Regions from separate parts of the Proteus terrae subsp. cibarius genome, predicted to be linked through region 2. Evidence: predicted binding sites of a transcription regulator. Region 2 holds the regulator's gene; the other holds the start of a gene.
The links. Region 2 encodes PhoB, which activates phosphate uptake and scavenging genes when phosphate is short. Its sites were predicted from a motif close to CTGTCATAAAACTGNCNNAT; they were not measured.

Region 1 (5,956 bases), 910 kb from region 2:
TGATAATGCCTGAAACCGAGGCTTTTAAGGTGATTTTAGAGATCATCTTCCACTTTGGTGTTCCTAATGCGTAAGCGGCTTCGCGTAAGCTATCAGGCACTAACTTCAACATATTTTCAGTGGTGCGAATAACAATAGGAATTTGCAATAACGCTAAGGCGACAATTCCTGCCCATCCTGAAAAGTGCTGCATCTGTGCGACAACAATGGTGTAGACAAAGAGCCCGACAACAATGGATGGCGCTGACAGCAAGATATCGTTAATAAAACGTGTGGTTTCAGCAAGCCATGAGCGACGACCATATTCAGCAAGATAAATCCCTGCAAGAATGCCTAATGGTGTTCCAATCACGGTTGCCCAAAGGATGAGTAATCCACTACCGGCAATAGCATTTGCCAATCCACCACCTTCCGTATTAGGTGGCGGAGTCATCTCTGTGAAAAGGGCTAATGACATACCATCAAAGCCTTTGGTGAAGGTGGAGAATAAAATCCACGTTAACCAAAAAAGACCAAATGCCATGGTTGAGACAGACAAAAACAGTGCGATACGGTTTTTTTGACGACGCCAAAGTTGGCGTTTATGGCGTACACGCAATTCGTTTTCTGTTTGAACTCGCAATGAAGAAGAGGATGTTTTAGACATATCAGCGCGCTCCTTCATTTTTTGATAAACGTAATGTCATAAACTTAGAAATCGCAAGGACGATAAAGGTGATGACAAACAGGATAAGCCCTAATTCCATTAATGCGGCAGTGTGTAATCCCGTTTCTGCTTCAGCAAATTCGTTCGCTAATGCAGACGTAATACTGTTACCCGGCATAAACAGCGAGGCGGAGTCTAATTGGTAGGTATTACCGATGATAAAGGTTACTGCCATAGTTTCACCTAAGGCGCGTCCTAATCCCAACATCACACCACCGATAACGCCATTTCGGGTATAAGGTAGAACGATATTCCAAATCACTTCCCATGTTGTACAGCCAATGCCGTAGGCAGACTCTTTCATCATAACAGGCGTTTGTTCAAACACATCGCGCATTACAGACGCAATATAAGGAATGATCATGATAGCGAGGATAACGCCCGCAGCTAAGATACCAATACCAAAAGCAGGGCCTGAGAAAAGCTCGCCAACGATAGGGATAGAAGAAAGCACATTGCCTACAGGCTCTTGGAAATAGGTTGCAAAGAGCGGTGCGAAAACAAATAGCCCCCACATACCATAGACAATACTTGGAATAGCCGCGAGTAACTCAATAGCGATACCTAACGGTCGTTTTAACCAATTAGGGGCTAATTCAGTTAAGAAAAGAGCGATACCAAAGCTGACAGGAACGGCAATAACCAGCGCGATGATTGACGTTACAATGGTGCCGTAAATAGGCACTAATGCCCCAAACTCCTGAGCAGGAGGATCCCACTCTTTCGACCATAAGAATGAAAGGCCGAATTGTTGAATACTTGGCCATGAGGCGAAAATCAGTGAAACAATGATACCTGTTAAAAGCAAAAGTGTAATCAACGCAGCTAGACGAACCAGTGCGCTGAAAATAACGTCCCCTCGTTTACTAGGGGCCTTTATTACCGTTGTATGCTCGGCCATAAAGCCTCTTTTAATTTATTACCCCCTGTTTAGCAGGGGGTGAACGTTAACTTATCTCTTAATGGCTACCGATTTTATTAGTAAATCGGCTTACCATTACTGTCTTTAATACTAGTTTTCCATGCTGCACGAATTTGTTCTACAACTTCGACTGGTAATACGGCGTAATCTAGATTTTTCGCTTCTTGATTACCTTTGTCGTAAGCCCAATTGAAGAAATTCAGCACTTCTTTACCTTTTTCTGCATTTTGCTGTTTTTGATGCACTAAGATAAAGGTCGTTGAAGTAATCGGCCATGCATTTTCACCTTTCTGGTTAGTTAGGTCTTGTGCAAAGCTTTTGCTCCAATCAATTTTTCTTGCTGCGGCACTAAAGCTATCTGCTGTTGGTGCAATTACTTCGCCATCAGCTGTGACTAATTTAGTATAAGCAAGGTTGTTTTGTTTCGCATAAGCATATTCAACATAACCAATTGAACCTGGTACACGTTGAACGAATGCTGCGATACCATCATTCCCTTTTCCACCTAAGCCTGTCGGCCACTTAACAGTAGAGCCAGCGCCTACTTCATCTTTCCATGCGCTATTTACTTTTGATAAATAACTAGTGAAAACGAAAGATGTTCCTGAACCATCAGCACGGCGAATAACCGCGATATTCTGGTCTGGTAATTTTACGCCCGGATTGAGTTTGCTAATGGCAGGATCGTTCCATTTTTGGATCTTACCTAGATAGATATTACCGATAGTATCGCCGTCTAAGGTCAGTTCACCTGATTTGATACCAGGAATATTGACTGCCATAACAACGCCACCAATCACGGTAGGGAATTGGAATAAACCATCAGCTTGTAATTTTTCGTCTGTTAATGGTGCATCAGAAGCACCAAAATCAACAGTATTTGCATTGATTTGTTTAACACCACCAGAGGATCCAATGCCTTGGTAGTTAATTTTGTTACCCGTTTCTTTCTGATAGGAATCTGCCCATTTAGCATAAACTGGGGCAGGGAACGTTGCGCCAGCACCAGTCAGCGAGGTCGTTGCCTGTGCAGAAAGAGCGGTCATTGAAAACGCAGCGGCAATGACACTAGTCAGGGTGGTACGCATCAGTTTCATAATCCCTCCTGTGGGATAGGTAGAATAATTTTCGACATCTATCAACTTCGGTTACGGTACGCACAGACAATAGGTCAGTTTGATGACAATTAAATGTCTTAATTGTGACAGTTTTATGACAAAGCAAAAAAATGATGAAATATTTGTAGGAGGAGAGAAATTAGAATGGAAATGGCGTAATAAAAAAGCACTTCAATACTTGAATAGAGAGGACTAATCGTCCTCATCATTGCGCTCTTTTAATGGGAAGTTAGCACGGATAAGTAATCCGCCTTTAACGCTATCATCAAGCTCAACATAACCGCCGTGGGCATCCATGATACGGCGAATAATAGATAATCCTAAACCAGCACCTGTTGAGCTACGCGCTTGTTCACCTTGAACAAATGGTTGGAAAAGACGTTGTCTATCTTCTTGTGGAATGCCGGGACCATCATCTTCAACTTGGAACCAAGCATACTCTTCATTTTTTCCACTTGAAACGCTTATCCAGCCATTACCATAGCGAGTGGCATTCACAATCATATTGGCGAGTGCTCGTTTTACTGCAATAGGGTTAGCTGTGATATTAATAGGCTCAGGATGAAGATGTTCTTCGCTGATTTTTCCCGAATTAGATTCGGCTGAAATGACTTCTTGTAATAGATTATTCATATTACATAGTTCTAAAGACATCTCTTTACCTGTGCGCATATAGTCTAAGAATTGCCCAATAATGGCATCACAATCTTCAATATCTTTATTGATAGAGTCTGCGAGGTAGCTATCTTCGGGACTCATCATTTCAGTTGCCAGACGAATTCGCGTCAATGGTGTACGCAAATCATGGCTGACACCTGCCATAACGAGTGTTCTATCATTATCTAATGAGCGAATTCCTGATGACATCTGGTTAAAGGCTCGAATAATTGAGCGCATTTCAGAAGAGCCAGATTCAGGAATGGGAGGAGGAATAACCCCTTTTCCAATGCGACGCGCTGCATATTCCACTTCATTTAGTGGGCGATTTTGAAAACGGCTATAGAGCCAGAAAAAAGCGACAACGATAATAATAAAAATGATCGCTTGTCGATAAACAGGGAGTAAGAAATTTTGCCCTAATTCAGTCAACGGAACACGTATCCAAAGCGAGGGCGACATATGCGTATTGACCCATAAAACAGGGTATTCCAGCGTGTTTTCGATCCAAATTTCGGTTTTTCCCCCCAGATGTTCAGTCATCTGCTCACTTAACTCATCATCTATTTTTGCCCAATAAAGCCCTTCTTCAAGTGCTGCTTTTTTATCAAAGAAAGAAATGCCTAATTCGTTATAGATTTTATTACGTAAAGCAGGGGAAATTTTTAGTGGGGTACCATCAACGAGGATCAGTTCCTCAGGCATTAAAGCACGTATTTCATACGCTAATACTTTATTAAATTGCTGAAGGCTTGGCCCAACAATAAGGTGTTGCACAACGATATAACTGGCTATCAAGCTAAAAAAGAGGAGCGAGATAACCAGAAATAACGAGCGTGTTAGTTTATTGTGAGGAGAAAGCCTCAGCCTTCTCATTGAGCACTGGTTCCATCAGGGACAAAGACGTAACCAAGACCCCAAACCGTTTGAATGTAACGAGGGTGTGTTGGATCTTCTTCAATCATGCGACGTAAACGAGAGATTTGAACGTCAATTGAACGCTCCATAGCACTGTATTCTCGACCACGAGCAAGGCTCATTAATTTGTCACGAGAAAGAGGTTCACGAGGGTGTGATACCAGCACTTTCAATACAGCAAATTCACCACTAGTCAGAGGCATATGCTCTTCTTCGTGGAACATTTCACGTGTACCCAGATTTAGCTTGAACTTACCAAAAGTAATAATGGCGTTATCTTGCGAAGGTGCGCCAGGTAATTCATTCGCTTGACGACGAAGAACGGCACGAATACGTGCGAGTAATTCTCTTGGGTTAAATGGTTTTGATATGTAATCATCAGCACCAATTTCAAGTCCAACAATTCTATCAACCTCTTCCCCTTTTGCTGTAACCATAATAATAGGGATAGGGTTGTTTTGGCTTCTTAAGCGACGGCAAATAGATAGGCCATCTTCACCTGGAAGCATTAAATCGAGCACAATAAGATGGATAGATTCGCGAGTGAGCAGACGATCCATCTGATCGGCGTTTGCAGCAGTACGGATTTGAAAACCCTGCTCTGTCAAATAGCGCTCTAAGAGTGAACGCAGACGTAAATCATCATCCACGATTAGCACTTTATAACTTTCTTGCATTTTTTAAGCTCCCGAAGTGCAAATGCTTTTATTAGCGAATTCTATCATCGTTAAGAATATTAAACCAAAACCAAAGAATAAATGTTAATAATTTATAGATAAAACTTGTTCATTCGCTTTACTGAAGGGGATAAAACTATTTATTTATCTTATTCCGAATAATATTTGATAGATAATACGCAGTAATTAACTTCACCACCTGGTGTCTGCACACAAATTTCATCGTCAACTTGCTTACCAATAAGCGCTCTGGCAACAGGGGAATCAATAGAAATCCACTGTTTTGCTGGATCAAACTCATCGGGACCCACAAGCCTAAAGGTTTTGACATTTTCGTCATCATCTTCAAGTGTGACCCAAGCACCAAAATAGACTTTTCCTTCTTGGCGAGGATCAGGATCAACGATTTTTAATTCATCAAGACGTTTTGATAAAAAACGAACACGTCTATCAATTTCACGTAATCGCTTCTTTCCATAAATATATTCAGCATTTTCTGAACGGTCGCCCTGAGCAGCTGCTTCTGAAACCGATTGTGTAACACGCGGTCGCTCTTCTTTCCAAAGATATTTTAGCTCTTTGTCTAAGGCATACCAGCCATCACGAGTAATATAGTTACTTTTTGCCATTACGAATAAAAACTATCATCAACATTGAATTTCATAAAGGTACTATAGCGTGAATGTTAAAATAATCTGTTAATTTCCTCATAATTGTCGAGCTAGATGGGAAATTTGCCAAATTTTTTTAGTGCTCTGCGTGTATAATAGCCATCTTTTTTAATTATTCCTCTCGGTAGGTAAATATTTTATGAATGAATCATTAAGCCGAATTATTGCAGATGAGCTCTCGGTTAAGCCCCAGCAAGTCCTTTCGGCCATAACGTTACTGGATGAAGGGAATACGGTGCCATTTGTTGCCCGTTATCGTAAAGAGGTCACAGGCGGATTAGATGATA
Region 2 (5,956 bases):
AAACTGTGTTTCTAATACCAATAATTGAGCGGTAATTTGTTCGAGACCCTGTTGTGTTGCCAATATTGGCTGTTGTGATAAGTGCTGTTGATATATGCTTTCTTGTGTATCCAAACGCGTTTTTTCTTGCAGAAGCTTATCAAGTCGTTGTTTTTGTTGTTCTTGTAAACGACTTCTTTCTTCAACTGATAGTAATGAGGCTAAAAACGCGTTTTCATCATCAAATGGACTGTTTTTTAGCCTATCTTGATACTGTTCAAGGGTGGCTTGTGAGTGAACATAAAGCCGTTGTAGTGATTTTTCGTTTTCCTGATATTGGCCAATAAGCTGATTTAAACGGATTTCGAGTCGGTTTTTTTCTTCGCTATATTGCTCAATTTGTTTTTGTAACAGCTGACTTTGTTTATCCAACTCATTGCGAGCATCTTCGGTGGTTTGTGTGCCGAATAAAGCTTGGCGTTGTGTTTTTAGTTGTTCTTGTTGTTGATGTAGTTGTTGTAAATGAACTAAAACTGCATCAAGTTCTTTTTTATTTGCAGATAAATAACGTTTTCTTTCTTCCTGCGTTAATAACAATTCGCGGATTGTTTGCTGTAATTCGTGATGTGTTTTTAATATCGATTGATATTGTTGGCTTTCTTTTTTACGCGCAATAAGCCATTGAATTTTATCTTCAGATGCCTGCAAATCATAACCTTGTTGTTTGACAAGAGATTGAATATCTTGCGCTAATTGGGTTTGTTGTTGAAGATATTGCGCTGTTTGTTGTTGTTTATTAGAAGCTTCTTTTTGTTGCTGAGCTAATTGATTTTGTTGATGAAGAATAGCTTGCTGTTGTTGATGAAATTGTTCTTTGTTATCAGATAACAGCTTGTATTCTTGCTGAATTTTGGCTTCTAATGCTTGGTAATTTACTCGTTTTTGCGTCAGTAAATTATCTTCTTTTTCAAGTGCTGTATCTAATTGAGTTAAAGCAGTTTCTTCGCAGTCAACATCTGGTAATGCGTGAGCTTGAGCTAAGACTCGCCATTGCTGTTTTAATGACGCAATATCTTGTGTTAGTTGCTCAAGGTCGCTACTTAATTTTTTGTTTTGAGTTTGATAGTTAGCACACTGTGTTTTTTGTTCTACTAACTCTATGGTTAATGTATGAACTTGTTGCGTTAAAATATCTAATCGTGTTTTTGTTTCGTCTGGTTTTATTTCTTTATATTTTTCAACATAAGGATGTTCAGTTGAACCGCAAACAGGACATGGGTTGTCTTTAACTAAACGTTGTCTCTCTTCTTCGTATTCCGCTAATTTCCGAATCAAAAGATAATTGTCATTTAAATCTTTAAGGTGTTGCTCTTTCTCTTTTAAAACAATGCTATTTTTGCTGATATTTTCAGTCAGTACAGCTATTTTTTGCTGGTTTTCTGAATGGCTTTTTTGGTACAGATGTTCAGTTTTTAGAGTGCGCTGTAATTGAACTTGTAATCCCATTATTTTTGCAAGCGCATTTCTTTGCTGAGAAATTTGTTGCAAACGATGAGGAATATCTGCAATTGCATCTACTTTTTTTTGTTGCTCAAGTTGCGTTTGTAATTCACTTAATTGTTGTTGCTGTAAATTAAGAGCGTGTTGTTGTGCTTCTAGTGTGCGTGTTGTTTTTTTGAGAGCAAGTTTTAGTAACTGCTCTTTTTCTTGTTCTGCTTTTTCACTTTTCTGACTAATTAGATATTTCTCTGCAATTTCATCATATTGTTCAAAATAGCGTTGCCACAAAGGGAAATTCTCAGCAAGTTGAGCATAAGCTGTATGCTGATTTAAATATTCACTTAGTTCATTGAATTGTTTTTGCGATCCAGCTAATTGGATTTCTGTTAATTGTATTTTTTCCAGATATTCCGACTGTGTTTTTTCCAGTGTGTTTTTTTGCTGTTTTTTTGCTGAAATATCTTGTTGTAGCAAGACTAACTGGTTATCTAATGGCGTCACTTCTTCACGAATAAGCTGTAATATTTGCTGTTTTTTCTCATCGTGTCGTTTAAATGTGTCACGAGCCTCCACTAGGTGCTGGTTAATAGGTTGGCTTTGTTGTTCAATAAGCTGTTTTTCTGCTTTCAAGGTTGAGAGTTGTGACTCAATATAGATTTGTTCTTTTAATAGACGATTTTTTTCATCATAAATCGGGCGGATCTTTTCCGCGGGTTCGCTATTTTCAAGACGTTGAATATCGGGCTTGGCAGCAACTAATGCTTCTTGCGCTAAGTTAACTTCTTTTTGTGCTAATAGCTTGTTTTTATTGATTTCAATGTCTTGTTCTTGCCACTGCTTTGCTGCTTGATATTCCTGTTGTTCTTTTTGTAATAATCTCTCTTTGGCAAAAAGATCAGTTTGCTCAGTTAATAAAGCTTGGCGAGCATTTTCATCTAATAACGCCATCATTTCGGCTTGTTGTTTTAGTGCTTTTAAGGCTTGTTCTTGTTCACGCCAATGTTTAAAGATCGATTGGGAAATATGGCGATAAATATCTGTGCCAGTCAGTTCTTCGAGTAATTCAGCGCGAGATTTATCATCTGCATTTAAAAAGGCCGCAAATTGTCCCTGAGAAAGCAACATAGACTTAGTGAAACGATCAAAATCGAGCCCTGTAATATTAATGATCATCTCTTTTACTTGGCTTATTTTGCTGGCTAAGATTTTATCTTCACCGCCCGTTGTATTTATTTTAACGAGTTCAGCCTGTGGTGCTTGAAGATTGCCATCTTCTTTATAATTGGCACGGCGTTGTTCCCAAAATGCACGATAAGCCACACCTTTGACTTCAAATTCAACTTCGGTTAAGCACTCTGCGGTATGACGTGTCATTAATTCATTTTGTGATTGTGTGACTTTGTCTAATCGTGGAGTTCGATGATAAAGCGCTAAGCTAATCGCATCTAATAGTGTGGTTTTTCCTGCCCCGGTAGGACCCGTAATCGCAAATAATCCGTTGCTAACAAAAGGCTCTTGATCAAAGTTGATTTTCCACTCACCTTTTAAAGAGTTAATATTTTTAAATCGCAGACTTAAGATTTTCATTATGCTTCGTTATCCTCTTGTTCTGCCATTTCAACAGCTTGTTTAAACAATGTTGTTAACCGTGTTTTAGTTTCTTTTGAATCAAATTCATGCTGTTCTAAGCGCCTTTCAAAAACATCATAAACCGTTAATTCGGTCAGTGTTTCGTTCTCATTTTGCGTGAATACTTGGCGCTGTTTTCTGGCTCTTCTTAATAAGATCACATCAAAAAGTGGATCGTTAGTTAGCTCTTGAACACGAGTTTGTATATCACTGAGATAATCTTGTGTTGAAACTTCGATATCCAACCAAATAGTGGTGTCTGTTTCACTGTATTGTTTTTTTAAATCATCAAGTTGTATGGCTATCTCTTTTAATGAGCCACTGATAGTGCGTAGCAACTGAAATTCAGGAATAGGTAATAGTGTGAGGTGAGTTAATTTGTCTTGCTCAAAATCGATAAGGCAGACGCTTTTTTGTTGTCCGCTTTCATCAAAACTTAAAGGAATAGGGGAGCCACTATAACGAATATGGCCTGATTTATTCACTACTTGAGGGCGATGAATATGACCAAGAGCAATATAGTCAAATTCAGGAAATAGTGTTGCAGAAAAAGCCTCTAAAGTACCGATATAAATTTCACGTACAGAGTCGGTTACACTTGCCCCAATGGTTGTAAGGTGACCTGTTGCAATAATAGGAATATTGACGTTCAGTTGCTTACGTAAATCAAGAGCCTCTTGATATTGAGCTTGGTAATAATCAGCAATCGCTTCTTTTAGGGCATTTTGTTTTTCAGCACCTGATTGCCCACTTTTACTACTTACCATATCTCTAGGACGTAGATAAGGGATCGCACAAAGTAATGCTCCCGGAGTATTATCTTTTTGAGGAAGAATAAGCGGGGCTTGCGGTGTTTCAGTATGAATATTGGCAATAACCGTTGTATTTAAACATGCTAATAATGATTTAGATTCATTTAGTGTCGCTACAGAATCGTGATTACCACCAAGAATAACAAGCTGGCATTGTGTATCTCGGATAGCAACAACAAAGCGGTTATAAAGCTCTCGGGCATAACTTGGAGGAGAGCCTGTATCAAAAATATCTCCTGCAACAATCAATGCATCAACTTGATAATGCTTAATTTGAGCTAACAACCAATCAAGAAACTGTTGATGCTCTTGTGCTCGAGTTTTTGTAAAAAAATATTGCCCTAAATGCCAGTCTGATGTGTGAATAATCCGCATTGCTATTCCTCTTTTTTATCTGATGAAGAGTATAGCGCACCTTACTTTTTTAGTGAAAACTCAACAACAAGCCTTCTTTTGAGTGATATTTCACCAAAAAATGATTTATTTACCTTAACAACAGGGATCTATTTCAGTAATGTTAAGGTTAGTCATAAATCTGTCATAAAACTGCATCATAATCATTTTGACCCTCTATATACATTACACAGGATAGAGTATGGCAAGGCGTATTCTTGTTGTTGAAGATGAAACCGCAATTCGAGAGATGATCTGTTTTGTTTTGGAACAAAATGGTTTTCAACCTATTGAAGCAGAAGATTATGATTCTGCATTGAGCTTTCTTATTGATCCTTACCCTGATCTGGTTTTATTAGATTGGATGATCCCCGGTGGATCAGGCTTGCAGGTAATAAAACAGATGAAGCGGGAAAGTAACACCCGTGATATTCCAATTATTATGCTAACGGCAAAAGGGGAAGAAGAAGATAAAGTTCAAGGGCTAGAAACGGGGGCTGATGATTACGTTATTAAGCCTTTCTCACCTAAAGAGCTTGTGGCTCGAGTGAAAGCAATTTTACGACGGTTATCACCAATGTCTACGGAAGATGTTATTGAATTCAATGGCTTAGGGCTTGATCCCGTTTCTCATCGAGTAACGAGTCAAGATAAACCGATTGATATGGGACCTACCGAATTTAAACTCCTGCACTTTTTTATGACACATCCTGAACGCGTGTATAGCAGAGAACAACTGTTAAACTATGTTTGGGGAACAAATGTTTATGTCGAAGACCGTACTGTTGATGTGCATATTCGTCGTTTACGTAAAGCCATCGAAGAAGATGGTCATGACAGAATGATACAGACAGTACGTGGAACGGGATATCGTTTCTCTGCCCGTTTCTAAGTCAATATGGGAGTAATCGTCAGGTGTTAGAACGACTATCGTGGAAAGCCCTCGTTTGGGGGCTATGTCTATTTTGCTTACCTGCTTTTATATTATCGCTTTTTATCGGGCATCTTCCTTGGTTGCTGGTGGCATCGCTACTCAGTGCACTTGTGTGGCATGCCTATAACTTGCTGAAATTATCTAAATGGTTATGGTTAGATCGCTCAGTACTGCCTCCGGAAGGAAGAGGGGGATGGGAGCCTATTTTTTATGGTATTCGACAAACCCAACAGCGTAATCGTAAACGACGCAGAGAATTAGGCGACTTAATTAAACGTTTTAGAAGTGGCGCTGAAAGTTTGCCCGATGCCGTTGTGATGATGACAAATGAAGGGAATATTTTTTGGTGTAATAGCCTAGCTCAACACTTACTCGGCTTTCGCTGGCCGGAAGATAACGGACAAAATATTTTTAACTTATTACGTTATCCTGATTTCTTACACTATTTTACTGCAGGCGATTTTAGTCGCTCTTTAATTATTTCACTTAATAATGGTTCTATTGTTGAGTTTCGAGTGATGCCATACAGCGAAGATCAGCGCCTAATGGTGGCGCGAGATGTGACAGAAAAAAATAAACTAGAAAATGCACGACGTGACTTTTTTGCTAACGTTAGCCATGAATTAAGAACACCACTCACCGTTATTCAAGGCTATCTTGAAATGATGGAAGAAAATAGTGTCACGAAACCCGCAGAGCATAAGGCGAT

Region 1: a site for PhoB is predicted at 2,828-2,847, ahead of pstS (phosphate ABC transporter substrate-binding protein PstS). Genes of this name have one in related genera too.

Annotation. Positions count from the first base shown of each region.
Region 1 covers NZ_CP047349.1:3,699,489-3,705,444, reverse strand. The annotation lists gene pstA (phosphate ABC transporter permease PstA) at 1-646, opposite strand, end outside; gene pstC (phosphate ABC transporter permease PstC) at 648-1,607, opposite strand; gene pstS (phosphate ABC transporter substrate-binding protein PstS) at 1,685-2,725, opposite strand; gene envZ (two-component system sensor histidine kinase EnvZ) at 2,939-4,279, opposite strand; gene ompR (osmolarity response regulator transcription factor OmpR) at 4,276-4,998, opposite strand; gene greB (transcription elongation factor GreB) at 5,148-5,627, opposite strand; gene GTH25_RS16935 (Tex family protein) at 5,809-5,956, shown strand, end outside.
Region 2 covers NZ_CP047349.1:662,334-668,289, forward strand. The annotation lists gene GTH25_RS03075 (AAA family ATPase) at 1-3,066, opposite strand, end outside; gene sbcD (exonuclease subunit SbcD) at 3,066-4,295, opposite strand; gene phoB (phosphate regulon transcriptional regulator PhoB) at 4,516-5,205, shown strand; gene phoR (phosphate regulon sensor histidine kinase PhoR) at 5,229-5,956, shown strand, end outside.